DNA from 3 places in the Methylobacterium sp. HJ2 genome. Region 3 is predicted to be linked to each of the others. Evidence: predicted binding sites of a transcription regulator. Region 3 holds the regulator's gene; each other region holds the start of a gene.
What was found. The regulator PhoB, encoded in region 3, activates phosphate uptake and scavenging genes when phosphate is short. The targets are predictions, from matches to a motif close to TGTCATNNANCTGTCAT.
Positions count from the first base shown of each region.

Region 1: a site for PhoB is predicted at 7,101-7,117, ahead of ACS5RC_RS24035 (alkaline phosphatase D family protein). Genes of this name have one in related genera too.
Region 2: a site for PhoB is predicted at 3,410-3,426, ahead of phnC (phosphonate ABC transporter ATP-binding protein). Genes of this name have one in related genera too.

Region 1 is NZ_JBWJYM010000012.1:121,092-131,061, forward strand. It holds gene cyoD (cytochrome o ubiquinol oxidase subunit IV) at 1-340, shown strand, start outside; gene ACS5RC_RS23995 (SURF1 family protein) at 448-1,164, shown strand; gene ACS5RC_RS24000 (hypothetical protein) at 1,205-1,375, opposite strand; gene ACS5RC_RS24005 (Ros/MucR family transcriptional regulator) at 1,594-2,052, opposite strand; gene ACS5RC_RS24010 (hypothetical protein) at 2,268-2,408, shown strand; gene ACS5RC_RS24015 (hypothetical protein) at 2,571-2,834, shown strand; gene ACS5RC_RS24020 (MAPEG family protein) at 3,151-3,543, shown strand; gene ACS5RC_RS24025 (MarR family winged helix-turn-helix transcriptional regulator) at 3,668-4,093, shown strand; gene ACS5RC_RS24030 (MFS transporter) at 4,128-5,420, shown strand; gene ACS5RC_RS24035 (alkaline phosphatase D family protein) at 5,485-7,050, opposite strand; gene ACS5RC_RS24040 (carbonic anhydrase) at 7,151-7,858, opposite strand; gene ACS5RC_RS24045 (hypothetical protein) at 7,959-8,249, opposite strand; gene ACS5RC_RS24050 (xanthine dehydrogenase family protein molybdopterin-binding subunit) at 8,640-9,970, opposite strand, start outside.
Region 2 is NZ_JBWJYM010000009.1:191,255-201,224, reverse strand. It holds gene phnE (phosphonate ABC transporter, permease protein PhnE) at 1-596, opposite strand, end outside; gene phnE (phosphonate ABC transporter, permease protein PhnE) at 584-1,462, opposite strand; gene phnD (phosphonate ABC transporter substrate-binding protein) at 1,495-2,424, opposite strand; gene phnC (phosphonate ABC transporter ATP-binding protein) at 2,467-3,267, opposite strand; gene ACS5RC_RS21125 (LbetaH domain-containing protein) at 3,447-4,067, opposite strand; gene ACS5RC_RS21120 (DUF1045 domain-containing protein) at 4,076-4,747, opposite strand; gene nthA (nitrile hydratase subunit alpha) at 4,906-5,553, shown strand; gene nthB (nitrile hydratase subunit beta) at 5,550-6,221, shown strand; gene ACS5RC_RS21105 (nitrile hydratase accessory protein) at 6,214-6,588, shown strand; gene ACS5RC_RS21100 (NAD(P)H-dependent flavin oxidoreductase) at 6,602-7,585, opposite strand; gene ACS5RC_RS21095 (NrsF family protein) at 7,776-8,438, opposite strand; gene ACS5RC_RS21090 (RNA polymerase sigma factor) at 8,431-9,012, opposite strand; gene ACS5RC_RS21085 (pirin family protein) at 9,256-9,970, opposite strand, start outside.
Region 3 is NZ_JBWJYM010000001.1:740,460-750,429, reverse strand. It holds gene rmf (ribosome modulation factor) at 16-198, shown strand; gene ACS5RC_RS03485 (aminopeptidase P family protein) at 261-2,081, shown strand; gene ACS5RC_RS03480 (protein-disulfide reductase DsbD family protein) at 2,142-4,283, shown strand; gene phoB (phosphate regulon transcriptional regulator PhoB) at 4,317-5,018, opposite strand; gene phoU (phosphate signaling complex protein PhoU) at 5,070-5,786, opposite strand; gene pstB (phosphate ABC transporter ATP-binding protein PstB) at 5,828-6,625, opposite strand; gene pstA (phosphate ABC transporter permease PstA) at 6,669-7,562, opposite strand; gene pstC (phosphate ABC transporter permease subunit PstC) at 7,663-8,637, opposite strand; gene pstS (phosphate ABC transporter substrate-binding protein PstS) at 8,779-9,819, opposite strand.

The DNA.
Region 1 (9,970 bases), on a different contig from region 3:
CGACGCGCCGAGCCACGGCTCGTTCGGAGGCTATCTCACCGGCTTCGTGCTCTCGGTCATCCTGACGGCGATCCCGTTCTGGATGGTGATGGCGCGCCCGCTCGAGAGCCCGCTCTGGACCGGGATCGTGATCATGGGCTTCGCGGCGGTGCAGATCGTCGTGCACATGATCTACTTCCTGCACATGAACACCAAGTCCGAGGGCGGCTGGACCGTGCTGGCGCTGATCTTCACCGTCACCCTGGTGATCATCACGCTGACCGGCTCGCTCTGGGTGATGCACCACCTCAACACCAACATGATGCCGATGTCGGTGCACGACATGCGCCACGCGCCCTGACCCAGCAGGTGCGGCGCCGGACGGGGAGGGGGCTCGGCAGAGGACTGGCTGCCGGCAGAGGACTTGCCGGCAGAGGACTTGCCGCGAGGGGACTTGCCGGCCTGATCCTGATCGACCTCCTGGCGCTCCTGCTCTGCGCCGGGCTCGTCGGGCTCGGCACGTGGCAGGTCCATCGCCGGGCCTGGAAGCTCGACCTGATCGCCCGCGTCGCGGAGAATGCCGGCGGCGCCCCCGCTCCGGCACCGGGGCCCGCGGACTGGCCGGCCCTCGGCGAGCGCGACGCCTACCGGCACCTGCGGCTCGCCGGCCGCTTCCTGCCCGGCGCCGATACCCTGGTCCAGGCCGTCACGGATCTCGGCGGCGGCTTCTGGGTGCTGACCCCGTTCCGGACCGATGCGGGCTTCACCGTGCTGGTCAACCGCGGCTTCGTGCCGGGGGACCGGCGCGCTCCGGCCGACCGGGACCTGCCCGCGGGCGAGACCGTGGTCACCGGCCTGCTGCGGCTGTCGGAGCCCGGCGGCGCCTTCCTGCGGGCGAACGACCCCGCATCCGGGCGCTGGTATTCCCGCGACGTCGCGGCGATCGCGCGGGCGCAGGGGCTCGCGGGGACGGCGCCCTACTTCGTCGATGCGGATCGCGGTCCCGACGAGGGACCCGACGGCCGGCTCCCGGTCGGCGGGCTCACGGTGATCCGCTTCCACAACAACCACCTGATCTACGCGATCACGTGGTACGCCCTCGCCCTGATGGTGGCGGGCGGCGCGGCCTATCTCACGCGCGACGCCTGTCTCGGCCGGGGCCGCAGCGCGGCCGGCGCGGACTGAGCGTCGCCGGAAGACCGATCGGCGCGCGGACGGTCGCGGCTCAGGCCTTCCGCTCGGAGAGGTCGGCGAGCAGCAGGGCGCGGAGGCGGGTGCCCGGATCCTCGCCCGCCCGGCGCTCGGCCAGGATGGCGGACCAGAGGGTCGCGGCCGGGCTCTGGGCCGGCGCGGGGGTCCGGTCGAGGGTCGGGGCCGGCTTGTCCTGACGCGTCATGGCGTCCTCCCGAATCGAGCCTGCGGACGGTTGCCACAGTGTTCGGAGGGGCGAATAGGTCGCCGGACGGATGCGGTCCAGCCCGAATCTTGGGCAGGACTGGACAGATCGCCCGGGATGTCGGCCCGCCGCAGACCACACGAAAGCCCGCCGCTCCGGAAGAGGGCGAGCCGGATGCGTTCCGGTCATGGGCCGATCAGGGGCCGATCATGGGCCGATCAGGCGGCGCTGCGCCGGCCTCCGCCGGAATCGGGGGCTCCGCCCGGTCGGCCGAGGCCGATCTCCTTGGCGAGGGCCGAGCGCTGCGCGGCGTAGCCGGGCGCCACCATCGGGTACTCGGAGGGCAGGCCGTAGCGCTGGCGATAGCTCTGCGGGGTCAGGCCATGCTTGGTCAGGTGGCGCTTGAGCGTCTTGTAGGACTTGCCGTCGATGAAGCTGATGATGCCCGCATCGGTGACCGAGCGGCGGATCTGCGCGGGCGTGGGCTGCTCCACCGCCTCCTCAGGCGCGGCGACGGGAGCCGCGGCGCCGGTCAGGCGCAACAGGGCGCCGTGGACGCTTCCGAGAAGGGCAGGCAGTTCGCTCGCCGGGACGGGATTGTTCGAGACATAGGCCGCAACGATATCGCCCGCGAACGCGATGATGTCGGGGTTCTGCCCCTGGATTTCTTCTGTCATGCCTGGGATCCGGTTTCGTTCTCCGTAAACAGAAGATCGGCCCCGATGTCTCGAGATCAAGGGCACGGTCCGATTGCAGATGCGAATCTTCTGGACAGTCGTCGCGGCGACGCCCCGGCATCGTCCGAATGCCGGACGACGGATGCCGCGGCCCGCGCCCCCGAGGACCGGTAGCGCGGACGCCCTCGGCCTGATCGGATCGGAGGCGCGCCTCGATGCGGCCGTGCCGAATCGCCACGGGCGCGGGCCGCGCCGCCGGCCCCCTCGATCACGGCCGGCCCCGCCCGGAGAAGCCCGTGCCGGAGGAGGAAGTCCGACGCCTCGTGGCCGAGCTCGTGGACCCGGCGATCGCCTGACTCTGCCTCCGCCGGCCGCGAGGCCCCGGATCAGGCTTTAATCCCTGGCGGTGCGTGCGGGCCGTCACGTCGCGGCGGCGCCGCGCCCCCCATCTTCGGATCAGGCAAGACGAGACCGACCGGACGGTCCGGCCGGATCGCTTGAAGGAGACCGAGACCCGTATGAACACCCGCGTGACGCCCCGCATCGCCGTCCTCGCCCTCGTCCTCGCCGCCGCCCCCCTCGCATCCGCGTCGGCCCGGGAGGGCCGCTGGACCGGCTACGTGCCAGACGCCGTCGAGACCACCGGCTCGCTCGGCCTCGGCGTCCACGATGCGCCCTTCTACGAGGCCTGCCCGATGAGCTCGGCGGCCGAAGGCAACGCCAACCAGCAGACCCGGCCGGTCAAGCAATACGGCCAGACCTCCGGCGGAAACCGCTGCTGAGCCGCGGGACAGGGATTTGGACATGATGATGAAGTGGTTCAGCTACGCGATGATCGGCGCCTTCGCCTCCGGTCTCGCCGCCGTGGCGGTCGGATCGGCGAGCGTCCTGATCGGCTAGAGCCGGTCCCGATGTCGTTGCGACGGGGCACAGCCCGAGGCCCCCGTCGTGACAGGCTCCCGTCCGCCGGACCGGATCGCGGTCGGGCGGGCACGCCTCGTCCGGATGCCGGATCGCGGGCGATGCCCTAGGTGGTCCCGCGACGGGCGCGGTCGGCCGGCGTCCGTCTCGAGACCAGCGGCCCGACCGGAGAATCCCGTGACGTTTCCGACGACGACAGCGTTCTATGCCGGGCTGTTCGCCCTGCTGTATCTCGGCCTGACCGGCTGGGTCGTGGCGGGCCGGGTCGGCGGCAACGTCCTGCACGGCACGGGCGACGAGGCGCTGCTCAAGCGCATCCGCTCCCACGGCAACTTCACCGAGAACGTCCCCTTCGCGCTCCTGCTGATCGCCCTGGTCGAGGGCGGCGGCGGCTCGCGCGGGCTGGTCCAGGGCCTGCTCCTCGTGCTCCTCGTGGCCCGCATCCTCCACCCGATCGGAATGTTCGCGCCGCCGAACTCGCCGCGCCAGTTCGCCTGCCGGGGCGGCGGCACCATCGCCACGATCGGCGTGGTGGCGGTGGCCGCGATCGCGCTGCTGCTGCGGGGCTGAGGACCGGCGCGGAGACCCTCGCAGGACGGGCGCCCGGTCCCCGGAGGGACCGGGCTCGCCGGAACGGAGCCGGGGCCCCTCGGCGCGCTTGCGGTCGCCGTGATGTGTGCATATACCCGCATCTATGTCCGACGCACGCCCTCCCGAATCTGCCGACCCGCCCTGCACCTGCACGGCCCTGCGCCGGGCGGCGCGCGCGGCGACGGCGGCCTACGACGCCGCCCTGCGCCCGGCGGGCCTGCGCGTCACCCAATTCGCGATCCTGCGCATCCTCGGGCGGCTCGGGGCGCTGCCGGTCTCCCGGCTCGCCGAGGAGGCGGCTCTCGACCGCTCGACCATGGGCCGCAATCTCGATCCTCTGGAGCGGCGCGGCCTCGTCCGGGTGGCGGTGGGCCCTCGCGACGGGCGCGAGCGCGTGGCGGCGCTGACCGAGGCCGGCGCGGCGGCGATCGCCGCGGCCCTGCCGCACTGGCGCGCCGCCGAGGCGCGGATCGGCGAGCGCCTCGCCCCCGGCGCCCGCGCGGCGCTCGCGGCGCTGTCCGGCCACTGACCTGTCCCCGTCCCAGAACCGAAGGCCCGAGCCCATGCCCGCCCAGACCGCGACGCCGCCGGCTCGCCCGCAAGGCCGCCTCCACTACGCCTGGGTGGTGGCCGGCATCACCTTCGTGGTGCTCCTGGTGGGCGCCGGGATCCGGGCGACGCCCGGCATCCTGATCGTGCCGCTCGAGCGCGAGTTCGGCTGGTCCACGGCCACGATCAGCGCGGCGGTGGCGGTCAACATCTTCCTGTACGGGCTGATCGGGCCCTTCGCGGTCGCGGTGTTCGAGCGCTTCGGCCTGCGCCGCTCGGTCTGCGCCGCGCTCCTGATCCTGGCGGTCGGCACCGCCGCCACCACGCTGATGCACGCGCCCTGGCAGATGGTGGCTTTGTGGGGCCTGCTCGTCGGGGCGGGCACCGGCATGGTGGCCAACGTGCTCGGCGCCACGATCGCCGGGCGCTGGTTCGGGCGCAACCGCGGCCTCGTGCTCGGCCTGCTCACGGCGAGCAGCGCCACCGGCCAGCTCGTGTTCCTGCCGCTGCTCGCCCGCATCGTGGTCGATCAGGGCTGGCGCACGGTCGCCTTCACGGTGGCGGGGGCGGCGCTCGCCCTCGTGCCCCTTGTGGCCCTGCTGATGCGCGACCGCCCGGCCGATCTCGGCCTGCCCCGCTACGGCGAGAGCGCGCTGACGCCCGCCGTGCATTCGGGCGTCAACCCGGCCCGGCGCGCCGTGAACGGCCTGCTGACGGGGCTCCGCTCGCGCGACTTCTGGCTGCTCGGAGGCACCTTCTTCATCTGCGGCGCCTCGACCAACGGGTTGATCGGCACCCACCTGATCACCGCCTGCCTCGACCGCGGCATCCCGGAGGTGACGGCGGCCGGCATGCTGGCCCTGATGGGGATCTGCGATCTCCTCGGCACCACGGCCTCCGGCTGGCTCACCGACCGGATCGACGCCCGCAAGCTGCTCGCGTGGTATTACGGCCTGCGCGGCCTGTCGCTGATCTTCCTGCCCTACGCCTTCGACGGCAGCGTCGCCGGCCTCTCGCTCTTCGCCGTGTTCTACGGCCTCGACTGGATCGCCACGGTGCCGCCGACCGTCAACCTCGCCGGCAAGGCCTTCGGCGAGGAGAACGCCCCGCTGATGTTCGGCTGGATCGCCTGCGCCCACCAGATCGGCGCGGCCGCCGCGGCCTGGGGTGCGGGCGCGGTCCGCACCGGCACGGGCGACTACGTCTCGGCCTTCATCGCGGCGGGCTTCCTGTGCCTCGCCGCCGCCGGCCTCTCGCTGATGATCGGGCGCCGGCCCGAGGCGGCGCCGGTGCCCGTGCCGGCCTGACGCCGCCCCTCCGTCCCGGGCCGCCGCGCCTCCGCCCGTCGGTCGGGATCGCGGCGGCAGGGGATCAGGCCGGGTCGAGGGTGACGCGCCAGAGGTCGGTATCGGCGGCGTCCTTCAGCGTCACCGTCATCTGCCGGGTGGCCGCCGCGATCGCGACGTGGCCGAAGAACTGGTAGCCCTCGGCGGGCGAGAGGTTCTGGCGGCCGGGCGGGGGCGCCTTCACGAAGCGGAGCTGGGGCCCGAAGGTGTCGTCGAGGGGGTTCGGCCCGAAGGTGCCGGCGTGCAGCGGCCCCGAGACGAACTCCCAGAACGGCGCGAAGTCCTGGAAGCGGGCCTTGTCCGGGTCGTAGTAATGCGCCGCCGTGTAGTGCACGTCGGCCGTGAACCAGACCGTGTTGCGCACCTCGGCGTCGCGGATGAAGCGCAGCAGGTCGGCGATCTCCAATTCGCGCCCGAGCGGCGGGCCGTTCCCCTGCGCCACCGCCTCCGAGCCGAATTTCGCGTCGGTGTCGTAGGTCACGACGAGCCCGAGGGGCATGTCGGCGGCGATGGCCTTCCAGGTCGCCCGCGAGGCCTTCAGCGCGCGCTTCAGCCACGCCACCTGGGCGGGGCCGAGGAACTGCGTGGCGGGGCCGGGCTCGGTCTCGTCGTTGGCGCCGTTCGGGCCGCGGTAGCTGCGCATGTCGAGCAGGAACACGTCGAGCAGCGGGCCGTAGCTGATCGTCCGGTAGACGCGCCCGGGCTCGGCTGGCTCGAAGCGCATCGGCATGTATTCGTGGAAGGCGCGGGACGCCCGGGCGGCGAGCAGCAGGACGTTCGGCGCCGTGTAGTGCTTGCGCGCGTGCTCGGCCCGGGTCAGCGGCTCGCCCGGCCACCAGTTGTTGGTGACCTCGTGGTCGTCCCACTGCGCCAGGATCGGCACCTCCCGGTTCATCGCCAGCAGGTTGCGGTCGAGGAGGTTGTACTTGTAGGCGCCGCGGAACTGGTCGAGCGTCTCGGCGGGCGCGGCCTTCTCCTCGGTGACGCGGTTGCGCCAGAGGCTGCCGTCGGGCAGCGCCACCTCGGCCTGGATCGGCCCGTCGGCGTAGATGGTGTCGCCCGAGTGCAGGAAGAAATCCGGGCGGTTGCGCCGGATCGCGGCGTAGATCGTCATGCCGCCGCGCGCCTCGTCGATGCCCCAGCCCTGGCCGACGGTGTCGCCGGACCAGCAGAAGGTGACGTCGCGGGGACGGGCGGGGGCGCTGCGGAAGCGCCCGGTCACCGGCTCGCCCAGGAGGGTGGGCTCGGCGAGGTCCTGCAGCCGCACGCGGTAGTGGATGTCCTGGTCGGGCGGCAGGCCCGCGAGCGCGGCCTTCACGGTGAGGTCGCTGTCGGGCAGGGCATCGACGAAGACGCCCCCGCGCACCTCGCGGAAGCTCTCGGTCGTGGCCCATTCGATCACCGCGCGGGCGGGCCGGTCGGCCCGGGCCCAGACCACGGCGGAGTCCCCGGACACGTCGCCCGATTGCAGGCCGTGGCTCAGCATCGGCCGGTCGGCGGCGCGGCTGATCCCCGGCCGCGCGAGGCCGCCGAGGAGGAGGGCGCCGCCGGCGAGGATCCGGCGGCGGCTCGGGCTCGGGGATTGGGTCATCGGCTGCTCCGGCGCCCGGGCTGGGCTCGGACGCGAGAGAGCGTATTCTCCTGACGAACGCATGACGATGCCCCCCGGCGTGCCGCGGGGGCCGAAGGCCTCACTCGGCGGCGAGGCGGCCCGGGGCGGCGTATTCCGGCGCGGCGACGCGGATGGCGGAGTCCTGCGCCACCGGCAGGCTGCCCTCGTCCTCGATCGGCGCGAAGCGCCCCGCCCCGCCGTCATAGGCGAGGAGTTGGCCGGTCTCGATCTCGAAGAACCAGCCGTGCAGGCGCAGCTCCCCCTTGGCGAGCGCGGCGGCGACGCTCGGATGGGTGCGCAGGTTGGCGAGCTGGACCACGACGTTCTCGAGCGCCAGCGCCCGGTGCCGGGCCCCGGGATCCATCCCCTCCGGATAGGCCTCGCAGACGATGCGCTCGGCCGCGTGGCTGTGGCGCAGCCAGGCGGCCACGTTCGGCATGGCGGCGAGCGCCTCCGGGTTCATCAGGCCCTTCATCGCGCCGCAATCCGAGTGGCCGCACACCACCACGTCGCGCACACCCAGCGCCACGACGGCGTACTCGATCGCCGAGGAGACGCCGCCGTTCTGCTGCGAGAAGGGCGGCACGATGTTGCCGGCGTTGCGGCAGACGAACAGCTCGCCCGGGCCCGCCTGGGTGATGTGCTCCGGGGACACGCGGGAATCCGCGCAGGCGATGATCAGGGCCTTGGGATGCTGCCCGTCCCGGACGAGCTGCTGGTACATCCGCCGCTGGCCGGGGAAGACGTGGTCCTGGAAGGTCGAGATGCCCTGGATGATGCTGTCCACGTGAGATCCTTGTGCGGGGAGGGTCTGTCCGGTTCGGCGCCCGGGCGCTCGAGGGCCCGGGCGCGATGCGGGCCCGATCCGGGCCTGCCGGGCCGGCGGATCAGCGCCGCGGGCGCACCGGCCGCTGACCCACCGCCCAGTGCGGCGCGACCAGGGCGCGGGCGGTGAGGGCGGGCGCGTCGGCGTACATCGGCGCGCCGAGGAGCTGGCCGCTGCCGCGGCGCTGCGCGTGGAGCGAGCGGGGGTCGTGGTAGGGGTCGTTGACGTAGGAGCTCATGTGGCCGCCCCCGGCCTGCATGCGGTCCCCGCCGCTGCCCTCGCCCGCTTGGGCGAGGGACACCGAGAACGGCAGGGCGAGGACGAGGGCGGCGATGGCGACGCGGCGCGACATGGGGAGATCCTTTCTCTCGAACGATGGAGGGCAGGAGCGCGGGCGCCTCAGGCGCCGGGCTCCCGTCCGCTGAGAGAACAATAGGATCAGGTTTTAGCAATGTATGTGCGGATAAACACAAGTATAGCCCAAATATTTTAATCCGATCCGCGGCGAATACATGTGCCCGGACGCACATGCGGGGTGCCGGCGTCGACGAAGGCCGGGATTAAACGCGGGCGCGCCCGCCCGGTGCGCCCGGGCAGGGGCCGGCCCCGGCGCGGGCCGCTGGATCCGTCCGGGACGGGATGGCGCCGCGTTCCGGCGCAGGCGCAAGCCGCCCCGCCTCGCGAGACGGCGCGAGCGGGTGCGCCCGGCTCCCTCTCGCAGACGGGGCCGGGCGCGCGAGGCTCAGCCCAGCAGCTTGTCGAGGGTGATCGGCAGGCTGCGCACCCGCACGCCGGTGGCGTGCCAGACCGCGTTGGCGATGGCCCCGGCGGTGCCGGTGATGCCGATCTCGCCGACGCCCTTGATACCCAGCGCGTTCACGTGGGGGTCGTCCTCGTGCACGAGGATCGCCTCCATCGCGGGCGTGTCGGCGTTCACCGGCACGTGGTACTCGGCGAGGTTGTCGTTGAGGAAGCGCCCGGTGCGCGGGTCGAGCACCGCGTGCTCGTGCAGCGCGAAGGACAGGCCCCAGATCATGCCGCCGTAATACTGGCTCTGCACGAGGCGCGGGTTGATCACCCGCCCGGCCGCGAAGGCGCCGACGAGGCGGCTGACCCGGATCTGCCCGAGATCGGGATCGACCTTCACCTCGGCGAAGACCGCCCCGTGCGCGTGCAGGGCGTAGGAGGCCTGCGCCGCCGGGTCGGCCGAGGCCTTGCCCCTGGCCTCGACGCGGTCGCGGCCGGCCCGGCCCAGGATCTCCCCGACGCTCTCGCCCCGGCTCTCGTCGTCCCGGCGGACCAGGCGCCCGTCGCGGGCGACCACCCCGGCATTGCCGGCCCCGTACAGGGGCGAGGCCGGATCGTTGGTGGCGAGCGCGGCGAGCTCGGCGATCACCGCCCCGGCCGCCGCGTGGATCGCCCCGCCCGCGGTCGCGGTGTGGCCCGAGCCGCCCGCGATGCCGCCGTTCGGCAGGGTGGAGGAGCCCATCGCGAAGCTGAGCCGATCGAGCGCGATCCCGAGTCCGTCGGCGGCGATCTGGGCGAGCGCCGTCCAGGCGCCCTGGCCCATGTCCTGCGCGCCGATCTCGACGGTGCCGCTGCCGTCGGCGCGCAATTCCGCCCGCGCCTCGGCCTCGAACATCAGGGCCGGGAAGGTGGCGGTGCCCATGCCCCAGCCGACGAGGAGCCCGTCGGCGTCGCGCATCTGGCGCGGCGCCTGCGGGCGCCCGTCCCAGCCGAAGCGGGCGGCGCCCTGCTCGTAGCAGGCGCGGAGCGCCTTCGAGGAGAACGGCTTGCCGGAGATCGGCTCCACTTCGGCGTAGTTCGCGAGCCGGAAGGCCAGGGGGTCCATGCCGCAGGCGAGCGCCATCTCGTCGATCGCCGATTCGAGCGCCGCGCTGCCCGAGGCCTCGCCCGGCGCGCGCATGAACAGCGGGGTGCCGGTATCGACCCGCACCCCCTCGTGCCGCACCGAGAGGGCGGGGGCCGCGTAGAGGGTGTGGGTGACGCCGCCGCTCGGCTCGAAGAAGTCGTCGAAGCGGCTCGAGGCGGTGAGCGTGTGGTGGTCGATCG
Region 2 (9,970 bases), on a different contig from region 3:
TGGAGCGCGCTCCCGCCCGCGGCGAGGACGCCGTCGGAGGCCTTGCGGTCGGCGGTCTCCACCGCTTCCGAGAACAGCTTGCCCAGCGCCCCGAAATCCGAGCAGGCGATCGCGAGCGCGCCGGCAAAGGGGCCGAGCCCGACCACGTTGATCCAGATCAGCGCCCAGATCAGCACGTCGACGGAGCGCATCACGTCGAGGCCGCGGCGAATCGCAAAATGCAGGACGGGGTTCGGCACCACGGTCTTGGCCGCCAGGAAGGCGACCGGAAACGCCAGGATCGCCGCCGTCAGCGTGCCCAGGAACGCGATCGCCAGGGTCTCGCCCAGGGCTTGGAGAAAGACCGGAAGGCGCCCGCCGGCGGAGGGCGGCAGCAGCATCAACGAGAATTCGCCGAGGCGCCCGAGCCCGTTGACGATGCGCGACGCCGAGAAATCGAGGCGGACCATCGCGAAGAGCGCGAGGCCGACGACGGCCGCGACGATGCCCGCGACGGCGAGGCGGTTGCGCCACGACACCCGGAAGGCATCGGGATGCCGGGCACGCAGGGCGTCGATATCGACGGCGGAGGTGGGGCGCCCGCTCACCGGTCGGATTCCAGCCCGATCAGGCGATGGCGCAGCCGCTCGGTGGCGAGATCGATCGCCATCACGGTGGCGATGATCATCAGCAGGATCGCGCTCACATCCGTGTAGTAGAAGTTGCGGATCGCCACGAGAAATTCCTGGCCGATCCCGCCCGCACCGACGAAGCCCATCACGCCGGCCCCCCGCACATTGATCTCGAAGCGCAGCAGCCCGTAGGAGGCGAAGTTCGAGAGGACCTGCGGCAGCACCGCGAAGCGGATCGCGGCAAGCCGCGAGGCGCCCGAGGCCGTGAGACCCTCGACCGGCTTCATGTCGATGTTCTCGACCACCTCGGCGAAGAGCTTGCCCAGCGCACCCGTGGTGTGGATCGCCAGCGCCAGCACGCCGACCATCGGGCCAAGCCCGAAGGCGATCACGAAGATCAGCGCGAAGACCACCTCCGGGACGGTGCGGAACAGCTCGAGGCTGCGCCGCGCGATGAACCAGCCGGTACGCGTTCGGGCGATGTTGGCGGCCGCGCCGAAACAGAGGAGAAAGGCCGCGACCCCGCCGAGAAGCGTGCCGAGATAGGCCATCAGCAGGGTCTCGCCGAGAAGCGCCGCCCATCTCGAAAAACCCCAGTACCAGTCCGCGACGTCGCCGCGCAGGTTGGCGAGGGTCAGATGGGGCAGGATCTGCGCGATATAGGCGGGGAACTTGCCGATATTCTCCGCGAAGACCACGGGACGGATTTCGGCGACCCAGCCCGCCGCGAGGATCAGCCCGGCGATGAGCACCAGACCCGCCAGGATCCGTCGACGGCTGGCCGCCACCGCCCGGCCATACGCCCCCACCAGCGCCGCGGCGCGGGCGGGTTCCGCGATGTGTCGGCTCATCGGGGGATCGTCCGGCCCGGCACCCTCGCCGATCAGGACTTGCGGCGCTGGTCGTCGTTGAACTTCAGCATCTCGATGATCGGCTGATAATCCTTGAGCGTCACCGCCGTGAGGTCGAGGTCCTTGCCGTCGGAGAGACGGTCGAAGGCCGACTTGTCGCTCTTCGGCAGCGTGACGAAGGCCTCGACGATCTTCGCCTTCAGCGCGTCGGGCAGGCTCGCCAGCATGGCGAAGGGTCCCTCGGGCAGGAAGGCCGACTTGAAGACGACCCGGAAGTCGGCCTGGCTCATCTGTGTGCCGTCCGGCTTCTTCAGCATGCCCTTCACGGCCATGCGGGTGACCATCGTGTCAGTCTCGGAATTCCAGAGATTCGCGGCGGCGTCGGTGGTGCCCTGGACGAGAGCCAGCACGGCATTCTCGTGGCTGCCGGCGAAGACCGTCTTGCCGAAATGCTTGTCGACGTCGTAGCCGGCCTTGTTGAGGAAGAAGCGCGGCGCCTGATTGCCGGAGGTGGAATTCGGATCGACGAGAGCGAGGCTCTTGCCCTTGAGATCCTCGACCGTCTTGTAGGGGCTGTCCGCCCGCACGTAGATCACCGAGTAATAGCCGGAGGCTCCGTTGTTGTGCTTCTGGTTGACGATCGGCTCGATCTTGACGCCGGTCATCACGGCGCGGGCGAACGAGGCCGGGCCGTAGAAGGCGATCTGGATGTTCCCGGCGCGCTGCCCCTCGATCACGGCGGCGTAGTCGTTGGCGACCCGGAGCTTCACCGGCACGCCGAGCGACCGGGTGAGATACTCCGTCAGCGGCGCGTAGCGGTCGGTGGTGCCGGACGCGTTCTCGGCCGGGATCACCGCGAGGGTCAGCTCGGGGTATGTCGCTTTCCAATCCTGCGCGGCGGCGGGAGAGGCGATCAGGGCAAGCGCGGCGAAGGCGCCCGCGAGGGTGCGGCGGGTCAGCATCGTGTGTCTCCTGGAACCAGTGAATCCTGTCGCAGCCCGGCCTCAGGCTACGAGGGCTGCCTGCCGGACGGCGTCCGGAACGGCGATCGGACGGTCCATCACCTCCCCGGCCTCGAGACCGTAGAGCTGTTGGGCGACATCCTCGGTGAGGTCGAAGGCGCGGCCGTCGAACACCACGCGGCCATCGGCGAGCCCGACGAGGCGATCGCAATAGGCGCGGGCCAGATCGAGGGAGTGGAGGTTGCACAGCACGGTGATGCCGAGGCGCTTGTTGGCGTCGGCCAGCGCGTCCATCACCAGCTTGGTGTTGCGGGGATCGAGGGAGGCCACGGGCTCGTCCGCCAGGATGATGTCGGGCTCCTGCACCAGGGCACGGGCGATGGCGACGCGCTGCTGCTGCCCGCCCGACAATTCGCCCGCGCGGTGGGCGGCGAACTGACCCATGTCGAAGCCGTCCAGCGCCGCGAGCGCCATCGCCCGGTCCTCGGGTGCCCACAGCTTCAGCAGGGAGCGGTGGCTCGGAACCTGGGACAGGCGCCCCATCAGGACGTTCGTCAGCACGTCGAGCCGGCCGACGAGGTTGAATTGCTGGAACACCATGGCGCAGCGCGCGCGCCAGCGCCGGAGGTCGCGGCCCTGCAGGGCCGTCACGTCGAGACCATCGTAGAGGATCCGTCCGGCCGAGGGCTCGGCGAGGCGGTTCAACATGCGCAGCAGGGTCGACTTGCCGGCGCCGGACCGGCCGATCACGCCGACGAAGCTGCCGCGCTCGACGCGCAACGAGACCCGGTCGACCGCGAGCCGATGGCCGTAACGCCGCGTGAGGTCTTCGACGATGAGCATGCGGGTCCGTCCACCGTGACTGCGCGATCTCCGAAGCGACGGCGGACCCGCCTCGTCCGGGAGCGCCGCGACGAAGACCCGGAGCCGCGCACCGATCGCGCCGGGTCCCGGTCCGGATCTGTCTTCCTTAAACGCACCGCGCGTAACGGTAGGATGACAGCGGCCCCCTCGGCGGGTCTTCACCCCTCGTAGCGTTCCAGGAAATCCTCGATCGGCAGGGCGCGGAAGTCGGGCAGGGCGCGGCGCAGCCGCTCGTGATCCCAGTCCCACCACCCCAAGGCCAGCAGGCGCTCCGCGACCGCCACGGAGAATCGCCGCCGCAGCACCCGCGCCGGGTTGCCGACGACGATCGTGTAGGGGGCGACGTCGTGGGTCACCACGGTGCCGGCGCCCAGGACGGCGCCGGTCCCGACGCTGCGTCCGGGCAGGACGACCGCTCCGTGACCGATCCAGACGTCGTGCCCGATCTCGACCGCCTTCGCCCGGCGGCGCTCGAAGAAGGCGGCCTCGTCCGGTTCCTCCGGCCAGTAGGCGTTCGCCCGATAGGTGAAATGCGCCTGCGAGGCCCGCTCGACCGGGTGGTTGCCCGGATTGATCCGGACCTGAGCGGCGATCGAGCAGAACTTGCCGATGCGCGTGTAGATCACCTCGCCGTCCTCGACGATGTAGGAATAATCGTCGATCCGGGTCTCGGTGAGCCGCGTGCGGGCGCCGATCTCGGTGTAGCGGCCGAGCCGGCAATCGACGATCCGCGCGCTCGGATCCACGCTCGGATTGGGCCCGAGTCGCTTTGCGGACATGGAGACTCCTAGTCGGTGAAGGGGATGCGCCGCAGGACGCGGAACGGCGCGGCGCCGTCCTGGCGCAGCAGCGTCACGGCGTCGATCACGAGCGGTTCGGCAATCTCCGCGTAGGCGGCCGCGAGCGCCGCGTGCCAGGGCCCGATCGCGTCGTCGGGCAGGCGTCCCGTCAGGGTCATGTGGAAGCGGAACGCCTCGAACACGTGCGGGTAGCCCCAGCGCTCGAACAGGGCGCGTCGGCGCGGATTGAGGCTGTCCGCCCCGCGCCGAGCCCGGTCCGCGTCGGTGAGGGGCGCGCGCAGGCCGTCGAGCGCGGCGACGCATTCCGCCGCGAGCAGACCCAGACCCGGCGGCGGCGCCTCCGGCACCAGGGCCAGGAAGGCGCCGAGCCGGGCGACGCCCATGGCGCCCACCACGAGCGGCGGGCGCGGCGCGGCGAGAGCCGCGCAGGCCGTGACGAGATCGGCCTCGTCCACACCGGAGGCGAGGCGCATCGGCGCCTTCAGCGTGGCGTGGAATCCGTAGATCCGCGGCTCGGCCGTGATCGCCGGGAGCGCCTCCCGCAGCGGCGCCGGCAGGCGGGGCGCCGGGCCCGCGCCCAGGATGGCCGTACCGAAGGCGGCGAGCGCCGACCCCTCGGCGGGGGTGAAGTAGAGCGCGTAGCGCGGGGAGGTGTCCAAAGGGGCCGTTCTCGGAGCCGACCGCACCCGGCGGGTGCGGTCTCATAATGCGGGGACCGCACAAGTTTGATGACGCCCCGCCGAGCCCGCAAGGCGATCCGCGCGCGGCATCTCCCCAAACCCCGCCGGTCCGCCTAATCTGGGGGCAGGAGACCGGCATGGCGCACGACCACGACCACGACCACCATCACGACCACGACGGGCAGGCGCACGGCAGCACCCTGTCGGCGATGGAGCTGCGCGTGCGCGCCCTCGAATCGATCCTCGTCGAGAAGGGGTATGTCGAGCCCGCCGCGCTCGACGCGCTGATCGAGACCTACGAGACCGAGGTCGGCCCTCACAACGGCGCGCGCGTCGTCGCCCGCGCCTGGACCGATCCGGGATTCCGAACGCGCCTGCTCGCGGACGCGACGCCGGCGATGCGGGAAATCGGCGTCGGGGGCCGGGGCGGGGAGCACATGGTGGTGGTGGAGAACACCCCGGCCACGCATAACCTCGTGGTCTGCACCCTGTGCTCCTGCTACCCCTGGCCGGTGCTCGGCCTGCCGCCGGTCTGGTACAAGTCGCCGCCCTACCGCGCCCGGGCGGTGAGCGAGCCGCGCGCGGTGCTCGCCGATTTCGGCGTCGTCCTGCCCGCCGACACCCGCATCCGCGTCTGGGATTCGACCGCCGAGCTGCGCTACATGGTGCTGCCGATGCGCCCGCCCGGCACCGAGGATCTCGACGAGGCCGGGCTCGCCGCCCTGGTCACCCGGGATGCGATGATCGGCACCGGGCTGCCGCGCCCGCCCGGAGACACCGCATGAACGGCGGCCAGGATCTCGGCGGCATGCACGGGTTCGGGCCGGTCGCACCCGAGCCCGACGAGCCCGTTTTCCACGCGCCCTGGGAGCGCCGGGTCTTCGCCCTCGCGATGGCGATGGGGTTCACCGGTGCCTGGAACCTCGATGCCAGCCGCGCGGCGCGGGAATCGCTCCCGCCCGGCGAATACCTCACGGCGAGCTACTACGCGATCTGGCTCAAGGCGCTCGAGCGTCAGGTTCTGGAGCATGGGCTCGCCACTGCGGCGGAACTCGCATCGGGCGCCGTCTCCGCGCCGCCGGCCGCGATCGCCCGCGTCCTGACGGGCGAGGCGGTCCGGCCGCTGTTCGGGCGCGGCTTCCCGAGCGACCGGCCCGTCGCCGCACCGGCGCGCTTCGCGGCGGGCGACGCGGTTCGCGCCCGCGTCCTCAATCCGCGGGGGCATACGCGCCTGCCCCGCTACGTCCGCGGCCGAACCGGCACGGTCGAGCGGGTGCATGGCGGCTTCGTCTTCCCCGACAGCAACGCCCGCCTCGCGGGCGAGGCGCCGCAATGGCTCTACACCGTGCGCTTCTCCGCGCAGGAACTCTGGGGGGCGGAGGAGGGCGCGGCCGGGGATGCGGTCTCGGTGAACGCCTTCGAGAGCTATCTGGAGCCCGCAGCCGATGCTTGAGACCCCGAAGGCTGCGCCCGCGGAGACGCCGGTCTTCGCCGAGCCCTGGGAGGCGCAGGCCTTCGCCCTGGTGGTGGCGCTGCAGGATCGCGGCCTGTTCACCTGGAGCGAATGGGCCGAGGCCCTGGGCGCGCAGACCCGGCGCAGCGGCGGGACGGCGGATTACGCCGCGTGGATCGCCACGCTGGAGGACGTGCTCTGCGCCCGCGGGATCGTCGCGCCGCCCGCGCGGGCGGCGCGGCGCGACGCCTTCGCCCGGGCCGCCGCCGCGACCCCGCACGGCGAACCGATCCGGCTCGCGAACGATCCCGAGGCGATCGCTCCCGAGGCGAACGACCGTCAGACGGCCGAGGCCCGGCCCGCTTAGCGCGCGGCGCGGATCAGATCGCCGCCGCGAACGGGCGCTCGGCGATGGCCCGGCGGGCGGCCGCGTATTCCCGCGCCAGCCGGCCGACGAGATCGGCGGCCGGCACCACGGCATCGACCCCGCCGATGCCCTGGCCGCAGCCCCAGATGTCCTTCCAGGCCTTGCGATGGCCGCCCTCTCCCGAACCGAAATTCATGGTCGAGGGATCCGAGACCGGCAGCGCGTCGGGATCGAGCCCGGCGGCCTGGATCGAACCGCGCAGGTAATTGCCGTGCACGCCGGTGAAGAGGTTGGTGTAGACGATGTCGCCGGCCGCGCCGTCGACCACCGCCTGCTTGTAGGCCGCGGCGGCATTCGCCTCCTCGGTCGCGATGAAGGCGGAGCCCACATAGGCGTAGTCGGCGCCCGCGGCCTGCGCGGCGAGGACAGCCGCGCCCGTTCCGATCGCCCCCGAGAGGGCGACCGGCCCCGAAAACCAGCGGCGGATCTCGGAGACGAGGGCGAAGGGCGAGAGCGTCCCGGCATGCCCGCCCGCGCCGGCAGCCACCGCGATCAGGCCGTCGGCGCCCTTCTCCACCGCCTTGCGGGCGAAGGCGGCGTTGATGACGTCGTGCAGCACGAGGCCGCCCCAGCCGTGCACGGCCGCGTTCACCTCCGGCCGCGCGCCGAGCGAGGTGATGACGATCGGCACCCGGTACTTCTCGCACACGGCCAGATCCTGCTCGAGCCGGTCGTTCGAGCGGTGGACGATCTGGTTGACCGCGAAGGGCGCCGCCGGCCGCTCGGGATGGCGCGCGTCATGCGCGGCCAGCGCCTCGGTGATCTGCGCCAGCCACGCATCGAGGAGCGCCGCCGGCCGCGCGTTGAGCGCCGGGAAGGACCCGACGATCCCGGCCTTGCACTGGGCGATCACCAGATCCGGGTTCGAGATGATGAAGAGCGGCGCCGCGATCACGGGCAGGGCGAGGCGGGCGTCGAGGCCGGGGAGGGCGGTCATGCGGGGTGTCGTTCCGGAAAGGCCCTCAGAGGGCACGGCTCGGCCGCCGGCCGGAATCTCGGCCGGGATCGCAGCGACCGTACCATCCTTGCGAAAAACTCGGCAAGCCGATGGGTGTCCCGGACGTTCGACGGTCGCCGCGCAGCGACCCGGGGTACCGGCACATCGAAAACGATCCGGTGCCGATCGGTCAGCGCGGCGCCCGCGTCCTGTCGAGAAGGCGGCCGCCGAGCAGACCGTTCAGGCCGATCACGAGACCGACCGCGAGGAGATGCACGGCGAGATCCGTCGCCGTGGCATCGTGCGGATGGAACGGCACGAGGAGCGCCGCCGCCGCCGCCGAGGCGGCCAAGCCGGCAAGCGCGGCGGTCAGATTCGGACGCAGGGGGCAGGCCCGTCGCAGCATCACGACGAGCAGAACGGAGAGCGGCAGCGACACCGCCATCAGGAAGACGAAGCAGCCGACCATCTCGGTGCCGGCCGCGTTCTCGGTTCCCGGCGCGACCGTGCTGCGCAGGCAGCCGAGGCCGCTCGACCCGAGCCAGATCGCGAGCGGCGGAAGCGGCAGCAGGGCCCAGGCCGTGGAGCGGCCGGGGACGCTCGACTGGAAGGCCGCGAAGGCGGCGGCGATCGCGGTCAGCACGGCGGCGAAGGCCGCCACGCGCAGATCCGGCACGCCGAGCCGGGCCACGAGGGCGCCGGTATCGGCCATCGGCAGCATCGCGACACCGAGGCCGAGCGCGGCTCCGCACCACGCGACGGCGCGCAGTCCCGGGGCCGGAAGCCGGCGGACGGGCCGCAGCGCGCCGGCGAGATCGTCGAGGAGCCGGTCGTGGCGCGTCGGATCAGACATCCCGGCCTTCCTTGTCGGCCGAGAGCGCGACACGCAGGGCCTTGAGCGCCCGATGGAAATTCACCTTCAGCGCACCCTTCGTCCGCCCCGTCAGGGCAGCGGTCTCCTCGAGGGAGAGTTCACGGAAGCCGAGATGCTCGATCGCCTGACGCTGGCCCTCGGGCAGGCGGGCGACGGCGGAGGCGAGGTGGCTGGCGCGCTGGCCGGCCTCGATGCCGTGGCCGGGGGAGGGGCCGTCATCCGCCTGCGCCTCGTAGGCGATCGGGTCGTAGACCTCGCGCGGCCTGCGCGCACCGCGGCGGATCGCGTCGACCGAGCGGCGCTGGGCGATGGCCCGCAGCCAGGGCAGGAACGGACGGGCCGGATCATAGGTCGCGCGCGCGCGATGGACGGTGATCAGGGTCTCCTGCACCACGTCGTCCACCGTCGCGCCGCGGATGCCCTGGCCGCGCGCCACGGCGGCGATCAGCGGGACGCAGTCGCGCAGGAGGATCCGGTAGGCCGCGGCATCGCCCTCCTGGACGGCCCGCATCGCGGCCGACAGGGCAGCCTCAGCGGCCGGTCGAGCGGACATGGGAACCTGAGCTCCGATTCGGGCCTCGGGCGCGGCCCCGAACGGGCCGAGTGGGCCATCCAGCCGCATGACGCTCATGACAGTCTACGTCCCCGGCGCGCGCGTGGCTACGCTCGCCGGCGGCAGCGACGCCGGAGGAGCCGTGTCGCCGTCGCGGCGCAGGATCGGGGCTGAAGGCATGGCGACCTCTCGGAGGGACACCGTGCATTCGCCGTCGCGCCCGGGAGGTTACGGCGGAGCGCCTCAGGGAGGCAGCGGAATGAATTCGGCCCGGTCGTCGGCCGGCAGGTCGAACTGGCCCCGACCCCATTCCCCGCGGCGCCATTCCTCCTTGGCCTCCTCGATCCGCTCGCGGCGGGAGGACACGAAGTTCCACCAGAGGTAGCGCGGCCCCTCGAGCGTCGCGCCGCCGAGCGCGACGAGGCGGGCGCCCAGAGGGCCGGCCGCGACCGTGATCGCGTCCCGGGGGCGGAACACCATCATCTGCCCGGATTCGAAGGTCTGGCCGGCGATCGAGACCGAGCCCTCGACGATGTAGAGGCCGCGATCCTCGTGGTCCGAGGGGAGCGGCAGCCGGGCCCCCGGGGCGAGGCTGACGTCGGCGTAGAAGGTGTCCGTGAACAGCCGCGCCGGGGCGACCTCGCCGTAGGCCCGCCCCAGGATCAGGCGCAGGCTGACGCCCTCCGCCTCGATCACCGGCAGCGTGTCCTTGGCATGGTGCTCGAAGCTCGGGGCGACCTCCTCCTTGTCCTCGGGCAGAGCGACCCAGGTCTGGATCCCAAACAGGGCGTGGGGCGCGCGGCGGGTATCGACGCCGGTGCGCTCGGAATGCGTCACGCCGCGTCCCGCCACCATCCAGTTCACCGCGCCCGGCAGGATGGTCTGGTTCGCGCCCGTGCTGTCGCGGTGCTGGAACTCGCCGCGGTAGAGGTAGGTCACGGTGCCGAGCCCGATATGC
Region 3 (9,970 bases):
CCGCATTCTCCTGTGATGAGCGCGCCGCACCAGCCAGCCGCCGACGCCGTCAGCGAGGGTGCCCGTGCCCGGGCGAGCGGGCGGCCGAAGGATGCCTGTCCGTATCCGGCGAATTCCCCGGAGCGCCGGGCCTGGCTCGAGGGCTACGACGGCGCCCCGCGCGACCGTGCCCCAGACCTGCCAACCGATCGCCACTGAGCGTTTCGCATGCCGGTCACCAGCCGGTTGCGGCCGGCCCGCGCGCTGCGATACTGGCGGCCATGAGCCCGCGCACCCGCTTCCAGACCTTCGACGACCCCAGCCACCGCAAGGGGCCCGAGCGCGTCGCTGCCCTTCGCGCGTCCCTGCGCGAGGCGGGCCTCGACGGCTTCGTGGTGCCCCGCGCCGACGAGCACCAGTCGGAATACGTGCCCGCCTATGCCGAACGGCTGGCTTGGCTAACCGGCTTCACCGGCTCGGCCGGCACGGCCGTAATCCTGACCGACGCCGCCGCGCTCGTCGTCGACGGGCGCTACACCCTGCAGGCGCCCGAGCAGGTCGATACCGCGACGTTCCGGGTCGTGCCGCTCGCGGAAACCAGCGTCGAGGCCTGGATCGCCGCGAACCTGCCGCGCGGCGCGGTGCTCGGCTACGACCCCTGGCTGCACACCCGGGACGGGCTGAAGCGTCTGGAGCGGGCGGCGACCCAGGCGGAGGCCCGGCTTCGGGCCGTGAGCGCGAATCCTGTCGATGCGGTCTGGGCCGGGCGGCCGCGACCGCCCGCAGGCGCGGTGATCGTCCACCCGGTCGCCCTCGCCGGGGAGCCGGCCGCTGGCAAGCTCGCCCGGATTCGCGCGGCGCTGGAGGCCGCTCGCTGCGACGTCCTGGTGATCTCCGACCCGCACAACCTTGCCTGGGCGTTCAACCTGCGCGGCAGCGATGTCGGGCACACCCCGCTCGCCCTCGGCTACGCCATCGTGCCGCGCAACGGCCGAGCCCGGCTGTTCCTGGTCTCGCCGCAGGTGACGCCCGAGGCCCGGGAGACGCTCTCGGAGATTGCCGACCTCGCCCCGCGCTCCGCCTTCGAGGCCGCTCTGGCGGACCTAGTAGGTCAGCGCGTCCGGCTCGATTCCGCCACAGCGTCCGTCGCGCTCGGCAACCGGATCGAGGCCGCGGGCGGCACCGTCGATCCGGGGCCGGATCCGATCACCGGGATGAAGGCTGTCAAAAGTGCAGCCGAGATCGCGGGGGCCCGCGCCGCGCATCGCCGCGACGGCGCCAGCGTGACGCGCTTCCTCGCCTGGCTCGATCGGACCGCCGCCGCGGGCGATCTCACCGAGATCGCCGCCGTGGAAGCGCTGGAGGATTTCCGCGCGGCGGGCGGCGACTTGCGCGACATTTCGTTCCCGACGATCTCTGGATCGGGCCAGAACGGCGCCATCGTGCATTACCGCGTCACCCGCGCCAGCGACCGCAGGGTGCAGCCGGGCGAGCTGTTCCTGATCGATTCCGGGGCACAGTACCCCGACGGGACCACCGACATCACCCGTACCGTCGCGGTCGGCACCCCGACGCCCGAGATGCGCGAGCGCTTCACCCGGGTGCTGAAGGGCCATGTCGCCATCGCGCGCGCAGTATTCCCCACCGGCGCGACAGGCGCGCAGATCGACACTCTGGCCCGGCTTCCGCTCTGGCAGGCCGGGCTCGACTTCGACCACGGCACCGGCCACGGCGTCGGCTCGTTCCTCTCGGTGCACGAGGGGCCGCAGCGCATCGCCAAAGCCGGCACGGTGGCGTTGGAGCCTGGGATGATCCTCTCGAACGAGCCGGGCTACTACAAGGCCGGGGCCTACGGCATCCGCATCGAGAACCTCGTCCTCGTCGAGCCGCGGACGATCCCAGGGGGCGAACGCGCCATGCTAGGCTTCGAGACGCTGACGCTCGCGCCCTATGACCGCCGATTGATCGAGACCCGGATGCTCGATCCGGGCGAGATCGCCTGGATCGACGCCTACCACGCGCGGGTGCGCGAGACTCTGGTGCCCGATCTCGACGCCGAAACCCGCGCTTGGCTCGAGGCCGCGACGGCGCCGCTCGCCTGAGCGCTTCGGCCGCGCACCGTTGCGGGATCGCCGCCCCGTGCTGTGCTATGGGAGGACGCGATGCTACGCCTCCTGGTACTCCTCCTCTGCCTCGGCCTCGGGCCTGTCGCCGCCCAGGGTCTGAAGGCACCTGCCGACCTCGTGCGGGCGAGCCTCCTCGCGGAGCCGACAGGCGTCCAGGCGGGCACACCCTTCACCGTCGCGATCCGCATGGCGATGCGGCCGGGCTGGCACGTTTATTGGCGCAACCCCGGTGATTCCGGCCTGCCGCCCGAGGTGACCTGGACGCTGCCCGCCGGTTTCTCCGCGGCCCGGCTGCAATGGCCGGCACCACAGCGCATTTCTGTCGCCCAGCTGATGAATTTCGGCTACGCGGACGAGGTGATCCTGCTGGCGCGGATCACCCCGCCCCCGAGCCTCGACCCGGCGGACCCGGTCCGGCTTGCCGCCAAGCTCACCTACCTGGTCTGTGAGACGGAGTGCGTTCCGGGCTCGGCCGAACTCGCCGTGACGCTGCCGGTGACGAAGGCGGCGGCGCTGGCCGCGGAGGCGCAGGCCTTGTTCGCCCGGGCGCGAGCGGCGATGCCGATCACCTCGCCCTGGCCGGCCCGCCTGTCGAGCGAGGGCGAGCATCTGGTGCTGAACCTCGATGCCGTAGGGCTGAAAGGCGACGCGATCCGCGAGGCCGCTTTCTTCCCCTATTCCGAGACGGCGATCGACAATGCGGCCGAGCAGACCCTGCGGATCGACGCCGGCGGACTGCACCTGACCCTGACCCGCGCGACGCCGAGCGAGCCCGTGCCGACCAGCCTGCCGGGCGTGCTGACGCTCACGGAGGATCTCGGCTCGGGCCCGGTGCGGCAGGCCTTCGCCATCGGCGACGAGGCGCCTCCGCCGCCCGCCGGGCAGATGCCGGCCACGGCGGCGGTGCCGGCGCCCGCCGAAACGCCGACGCTGCTGGGCGCGGCGGCGTTGGCGCTTCTCGGCGGCCTGATCCTCAACCTGATGCCCTGCGTGTTCCCGGTCCTGTCAATCAAGGTCCTGGGGCTCGTGCAGCACTCCGGAGAGAGTGAACAGCGCGTCCGCCTGCATGGCCTTGCCTACACCGCCGGGGTGCTCGCGAGCTTCATTGGCCTCGCCGGGCTGCTGATCGTCCTGAAGAGCGGCGGCGCCGGGCTCGGCTGGGGCTTCCAGCTGCAATCGCCCGTGGTGGTGGCGATGCTCGCCTACCTGCTCCTGCTGATGGGCCTCAGCCTGTCGGGCGCCGTGCATCTCGGCGGTCGGGTCGTCGGACTCGGCGACGGGCTCGCCCGGCGGGCCGGACTGGAGGGCTCGTTCTTTACCGGCGTGCTCGCCACGATCGTAGCGACGCCCTGCACGGCGCCGTTCATGGGCACGGCGGTCGGCTTCGCGCTCACGCAGTCCGCCGCGGCTGCGCTGGTCATCTTCGCCTGCCTCGGGCTCGGGCTCGCCTTGCCCTTTCTGGCGCTGACCCTGTGGCCGGGGGCTGTGCGCGTTCTGCCGCGCCCGGGCGCCTGGATGGAGGCTCTGAAGCAGGTGCTGGCCTTCCCGGTCTACGCCACGGTGGCGTGGCTTGTCTGGGTGCTCGCTCAGCAGATCGGGCCGGAGGGACTGTTCGCGGCACTGATCGGGCTCGTGCTCGTGGGCTTCGCCGCCTGGGCCTGGGAGCGCGGTCGCGAGGCGGAGGGCCTCGCCGGCCGCGCGACCCGCGCCCTCGCGATCCTGGCGGTGACCGCGGTGGCCGCCCTCGCCCTGACGCTCGACCGCGACCGTTTGCCCCCCGGCGCTGAGGCGCACGCCGACGGTGTCGAGGCCTTCACCCAGGCCCGCCTCGACGGGCTTCTCGCTGCTGGCAGGCCGGTCTTCGTCAATATGACGGCGGCTTGGTGCATCACCTGTCAGGTCAACGAGCGCACCTCGCTCTCGACCGAAGCGGTGCGGGCGGCGATGCGCGCGCGCGGGATCGCCGTCCTGAAAGGCGACTGGACCAACCAGAACCCCGAGATCACCCGCCTGCTAGAGCGCCACGGCCGCAGCGGCGTGCCGCTCTACCTGCTTTACACGGGCGTGGCGGCGCCTGAGGTGCTGCCGCAGATCCTCACCGAGGGCACGGTGCTGGCGGCACTGGCGAGCGTCCGGCCGGCCGGCGCCACGGTGCTTGGCGCGGCGGAGCCGCGCTGACGCGATCCGAGCTGTAACCGCAGCGGCTCTCCCTCAAGCCTCGAGCGAGAAGGTCTCGTCGAAGGCGTAGCCGGACCCCCGCACGGTGCGGATCGGATCAGGTTGGCGCGGCCGGTTCAGTGCCTTGCGCAGGCGACCGACATGCACGTCGACCGTCCGCTCATCGATGTAGACATCGTGACCCCAGACCCCGTCGAGCAATTGCTCGCGCGAGAACACGCGGCCCGGGCTCTGCATCAAGAACTCCAGCAGCTTGAATTCGGTAGGTCCGAGATGGATCTCATGGCCGCTGCGGCGGATGCGGTGGCTGACCCGGTCGAGTTCGATGTCGCCGGCCGCCAGCAGATCGGCGACGTGAGCGGGCTTTGAGCGGCGCAACAGCGCCCGCACGCGGGCGAGAAGCTCCGGCACCGAGAACGGCTTGACGATGTAGTCGTCGGCGCCGGTGCCGAGGCCGCGTATCCGGTCGCCCTCCTCGCCGCGCGCCGTCAGCATGATTACCGGCAAGCGCTCGGTCTCGCGCCGCGCCCGGATCCGGCGGCAGATCTCGATCCCAGAGAGGCCCGGCAGCATCCAGTCGAGCAGGACGAGATCAGGTGCCTGCTCGGAGAGGCGCAACTCCGCCTCATCGCCACGGGCGGCGGATTCCACCTCGAAGCCCTCGGCCTCCAGATTGTAGCGCAGCAGGGTGGTGAGCGCCTCTTCGTCCTCAACGATCAGGATACGGGTACGCATGTGCTCAATCCGTGCGGTTCGGAGCCGGGAGACGTCCTCGTCCCGGCCGCGTCAGGCCTCACCCGGGCTGACGGTGGCGTAGTTGGAAGCGTCGTTCTTGGGTCGGTCGCCAGTCGGCGTTTCGCCGGTCGCTAAGTACTGGATCGTCTCGGCGATATTGGTGGTGTGGTCGCCGATGCGCTCGACGTTCTTGGCGCAGAACAGCAGGTGCGTGCAGAACGAGATGTTGCGCGGATCTTCCATCATGTACGTCAGGAGCTCGCGGAACAGCGAGTTGTAGAGCGCGTCGATCGCGCCGTCGCGCTCCCAGACATCCAGCGCGGCCTTGACGTCGCGACTCGCGTAGGCGTCGAGCACGTCCTTGAGCTGCGCCTCGGCGAGATCACTCATGTGCTGGACGCCGATGACGATCTTCTGGCCGACAGATTGGTCGCTGATCGCCACCACGCGCTTGGCCACGTTCTTGGCGAGGTCGCCGATCCGCTCGAGATCACCCGATACGCGGATGGCCGAGATCGTCTCGCGCAGGTCGATCGCCAGCGGCTGGCGGCGGGCGATCAACAGGACCGAACGCTCTTCGATGTCGCGCTGGAGCGCGTCGAGACGCTTGTCCGCCACGATCACGGCCTGAGCGAGACTGGAATCGCGGCGCACAAGGGCGTCGGAGGCTTCAGCGACCATCTTCTCGGCGACGCCTCCCATTTCTGAGATCGCGCGGCGCAGATCCTCCAAGTCGGTGTCGTAGGAGCTGACGATGTGACCGGGCATGGTTCGATCCTCGGGCGGCAGATGGGGTGCAGGCAGGACGATCAGCCGAAGCGGCCGGTGATGTAATCCTGGGTCTGCCGCTTCTCGGGGTTCATGAAGATCCGGTTCGTCGGCCCGAACTCGACTAGCTCGCCCAGATACATGAACGCCGTGAACTGCGAGATACGCGCGGCCTGCTGCATGTTGTGCGTGACGATGACGATGGTGAATTCGTTGCGCAGCTGCTCGATCAACTCCTCGATGCGGCCAGTCGAGATCGGGTCGAGGGCCGAAGTCGGCTCGTCGAACAGGATCACCTCCGGGCGCTGAGCCACCGTGCGGGCGATGCAGAGGCGCTGCTGCTGGCCGCCCGAGAGCCCCATGCCGGATTGCTTGAGCTTGTCCTTCACCTCGTCCCAGAGCGCCGCCTTGCGCAGCGAAGCCTCGACGCGGGCATCGAGTTCGGATTTCGGCAGCTTTTCGTAGAGACGCATGCCAAAGGCGACGTTGTCGTAGATCGACATCGGGAAGGGCGTCGGCTTCTGGAACACCATGCCGATGCGCGAGCGCAGGTCGTTCAGGTCGATCTTCGCGTCCAGGATGTTCTCGCCGTCGAGCAGGATCTGCCCTTCCGCGCGCTGTTCCGGATAGAGACTGTAGATCCGGTTGAACGTGCGCAGCAAGGTGGACTTGCCGCAGCCCGACGGGCCGATCAAGGCCGTGACCTGCCGGTCGTGGAAATTGAGATTGACGTTCTTCAGGCCGTGGAACTGCCCATAGTAGAAGTTGAGGTCCTTGACTGCGATGCGGATTGGCGCCGCGCTATCCGCGCGCGGGCGCTGGTCAGCCTCTGCGGCCATCGAAGCGGCGAAGCTCATGCTCGGAATCCTTCGGAAGGGCGGCTCAGCGAGCGCGCTGCGGCTTGATGAAGACGCGGGCGACGATCGACAGCGCCAGGATGGTGACGGTGATCAGGAGCGCCCCGGCCCAGGCGAGCTGCTGCCAATTCGGATAGGGCGAGAGGGCGAACTGGTAGATCATCACCGGCAGGTTCGCGACGCCGCCCATTAGGTTGGCGTTGAACCAGCTGTTGTTGTTCAGCGCGGTGAACAGCAGTGGCGCTGTCTCGCCGGCGATTCGGGCGAGCGCCAGGATGATGCCGGTGACGATGCCGGCCGAGGCCGCGCGCCACGACACGCTCATGATCACGGTCGAGGCGGGCGCGCCGAGCGCCGCCCCGGCCTCGCGCAGCGTCCCGGGGACGAGCCGCAGCATGTCCTCCGTGGTGCGCACGATGACCGGCGTCGCGATGATGGCGAGCGCCACGCCCCCGGCCCAGCCTGAATAGGTGCCCATCGGGCGCACCATCAGGGTATAGACGAACAGCCCGATCAGGATCGAGGGCGCCGACAGTAGGATGTCGTTGAGGAAGCGGATGACGTCCGCGATCTTCGAGGTGCGGCCGTACTCGGCGAGAAAGGTGCCGGCCATGACGCCGATCGGCGTCGCGATGACGATCCCGAGGCCTGTCAGAATCAGGCTGCCCAGAATCGCATTCGCGATGCCGCCACCCTCGCTACCGGGCCCGGGGGTCGGCTGCGTCAGCAGCGTCGGCGAGAGCCCGCGCAGGCCCTCGACGATCAGCATCAGGAGGATCGAGCCGAGCACTACGGCGCCGAGCACCGTGGCGGCAAGGCAGGCCCCACGCAGGATCCGATCGGCATTGCGACGCGAGGCGCGCACGCGGCTTGGCAGCGGCGCTTGCGCGGTCGCGGCGAGGGGATTGGTGGCGTCCATCTTAGCCTCCAGCGCGGCATCCAGCGGAACTCGGGGTTTCCGCGACAGCTGCACGCGTCACAGCGAATTCGAGTCGGCCCAGCGGCGTCGCCGGAGTCGGTCAGGCGACCTTGACGCGGCGCGTCAGAAGGCGGGCGACGATCAGCACGACGAACGTGATCACGAACAGGATGCAGCCGAGCGCCATCAGGGCGTTGAGTTGCATGCCGTCGGCCTCGTTGAACTCATTGGCGATGCGCGACGCGATGGTCGAGCCCGGATCGAAGACCGAGGCCGAGAGCCTGTTGGCGTTACCGATCACGAAGGTCACTGCCATTGTCTCGCCGAGCGCCCGGCCGAGGCCGAGCATGATCGCGCCGACGATGGAGACCGAGGCCTGCGGCACCAAGACGTGGCGCACCACCTCCCAAGTCGTGCAGCCGATGCCGTAGGCACTCTCGCGCAGGATAGTCGGGATCTGATCCAGCATGTCGCGCGCGATCGAGGCTACGAAGGGCACGATCATGATCGCCAGGATGATGCCGGCGGTGAGGATGCCGACGCCGGAGGGGACCCGGGCGTAGAGCAGCGTTCCGACGAGGGGCAGGCCCTCCACGAGGTTAGAGACAGGAACTTGCACGAACCGCGCGAAGAGCGGCGCGAAGACGAACAGCCCCCACATCCCGTAGATGATGCTCGGCACGGCGGCGAGCAGCTCGATCGTCATGCTCACCGGCCGCCGGGCCCAGCCGGGGCAGAGCTGCGTCAGGTAGATCGCGATGCCGAGCGAGATCGGCACGCCGATGACCAGGGCGAGCAGCGCCGAGGCCAGGGTGCCGATCACGGCGACGAGGGCGCCGTACTGCTCCGTGCCGATATTCCAGGCGCTGGATGTGAGGAATCCGAAGCCGAACTCCCGGAAGGCCGGATAGCCGCCGTAGAGGATCGAGCCGAGGATGCCCGTGAGCATGAGCAGCACGAGGAGGGCGGAGCTGTAGGCGGCGCCCTTGAAAAGGGCGTCGAAGCCCTTGCTCGGGCCGCGCCGCGTCGCCGGGCGCGTCTCGGCCAGCGCGATCTGGTCAGTCAAGGCGGTCATCCGCGTGTCTCTTCACCGATCTGGCGTTTAGCGCGCGGGCGGGCCCGGCGCGAGGGCGGACGTCGGGGCATCGCCTCGCCGCGGAGATGCCGTCGGGGCGGCGCCGCGCCGCCCCGCTCCCGGTTCAGCGGGCGCGCCGGCTCACATGCCGAGGACGGGCTTGCCGTCCTTGTCCTTCACGGCCTTCCACTCGTCCTGGATCAGGCCGACGACCGTGTCGGGCAGCGGGACGTAGTCGAGCTCGGAGGCCATCTTGTCCCCGTTCTTGTAGGCCCAGTCGAAGAACTTCAGCACCGCCGCGGCCTTGGCCGGATCGGCGGCCTCCTTGTGGACGAGGATGAAGGTCGCCGCCGTGATCGGCCACGCCGCGTCGCCCGCCTGGTTCGTCAGCGAGATGCCGAAGCCGGGCGCGGCCTTCCAGTCGGCGCTGGCGGCGGCGGCCTGGAACGCCTTGTCGTCGGGCTGCGGGAACTTGCCGGCCTTGTTCTGGATCAGGGTGTGGCTCAGCTTGTTCTGCTTGGCGTAGGCCGACTCGACGTAGCCGATGGCGTTCGGCACCTGCTTGACGGTGGCGGTGACGCCCTCGTTGCCCTTGCCGCCCTGCCCGGCCGGCCAGGAGATCGTCGTCGCCGCGCCGAACTCCTTCTTCCAGGCCTCGGAGACCTGCGACAGGTAGGTGGTGAAGATGTTGGTCGTGCCGGAGGCGTCGGAGCGGTAGACCGGGGTGATCGTCCCGTCGGGAAGCTTCAGACCCTGGTTGAGCGCGGCGATCTTCGGGTCGGACCACTTGGTGATCTTGCCCGCGTAGATGTCCGCCACGAGCTCGCCGGTGAGCTTCAGCGTGCCGGGCTCCACGCCCGGGATGTTCACCACGGTGACGACGCCGCCCATCACGGTCGGGAACTGGACGAGGCCGTCCTTCTCAAGGGCGGGTCCCTTGAGGGGCGCGTCGGTGGCGCCGAAATCGACGGTCTTGGCCTGGATCTGCTTGATGCCGCCGCCGGAGCCGATCGACTGGTAGTTGAGGCCGTTGCCGGTCTCCTTGCGGTAGGCCTCGGCCCATTTCGAGTAGACCGGGAAGGGGAAGGTCGCGCCGGCGCCGGTGATGTCGGCCGCGCGGGCGGGCAGGACGAGCTGGGCCGTGGCGAGGCCAAGGGCGAGCGCGTAGGTGAAGGGTCTCACGTGGATCTCCGTTGCCGCCAGGATATTGGACCGCGCCCGGGCCGCCTCGGCGGCCGGGGTCCAGTCGCGATGGAGCAGGCATGCCGGCCGCCTGTGCGGATAGGCTCCGGCGCTTGCGGCGGTATGACACGGAGATGACAGGCGGATGACA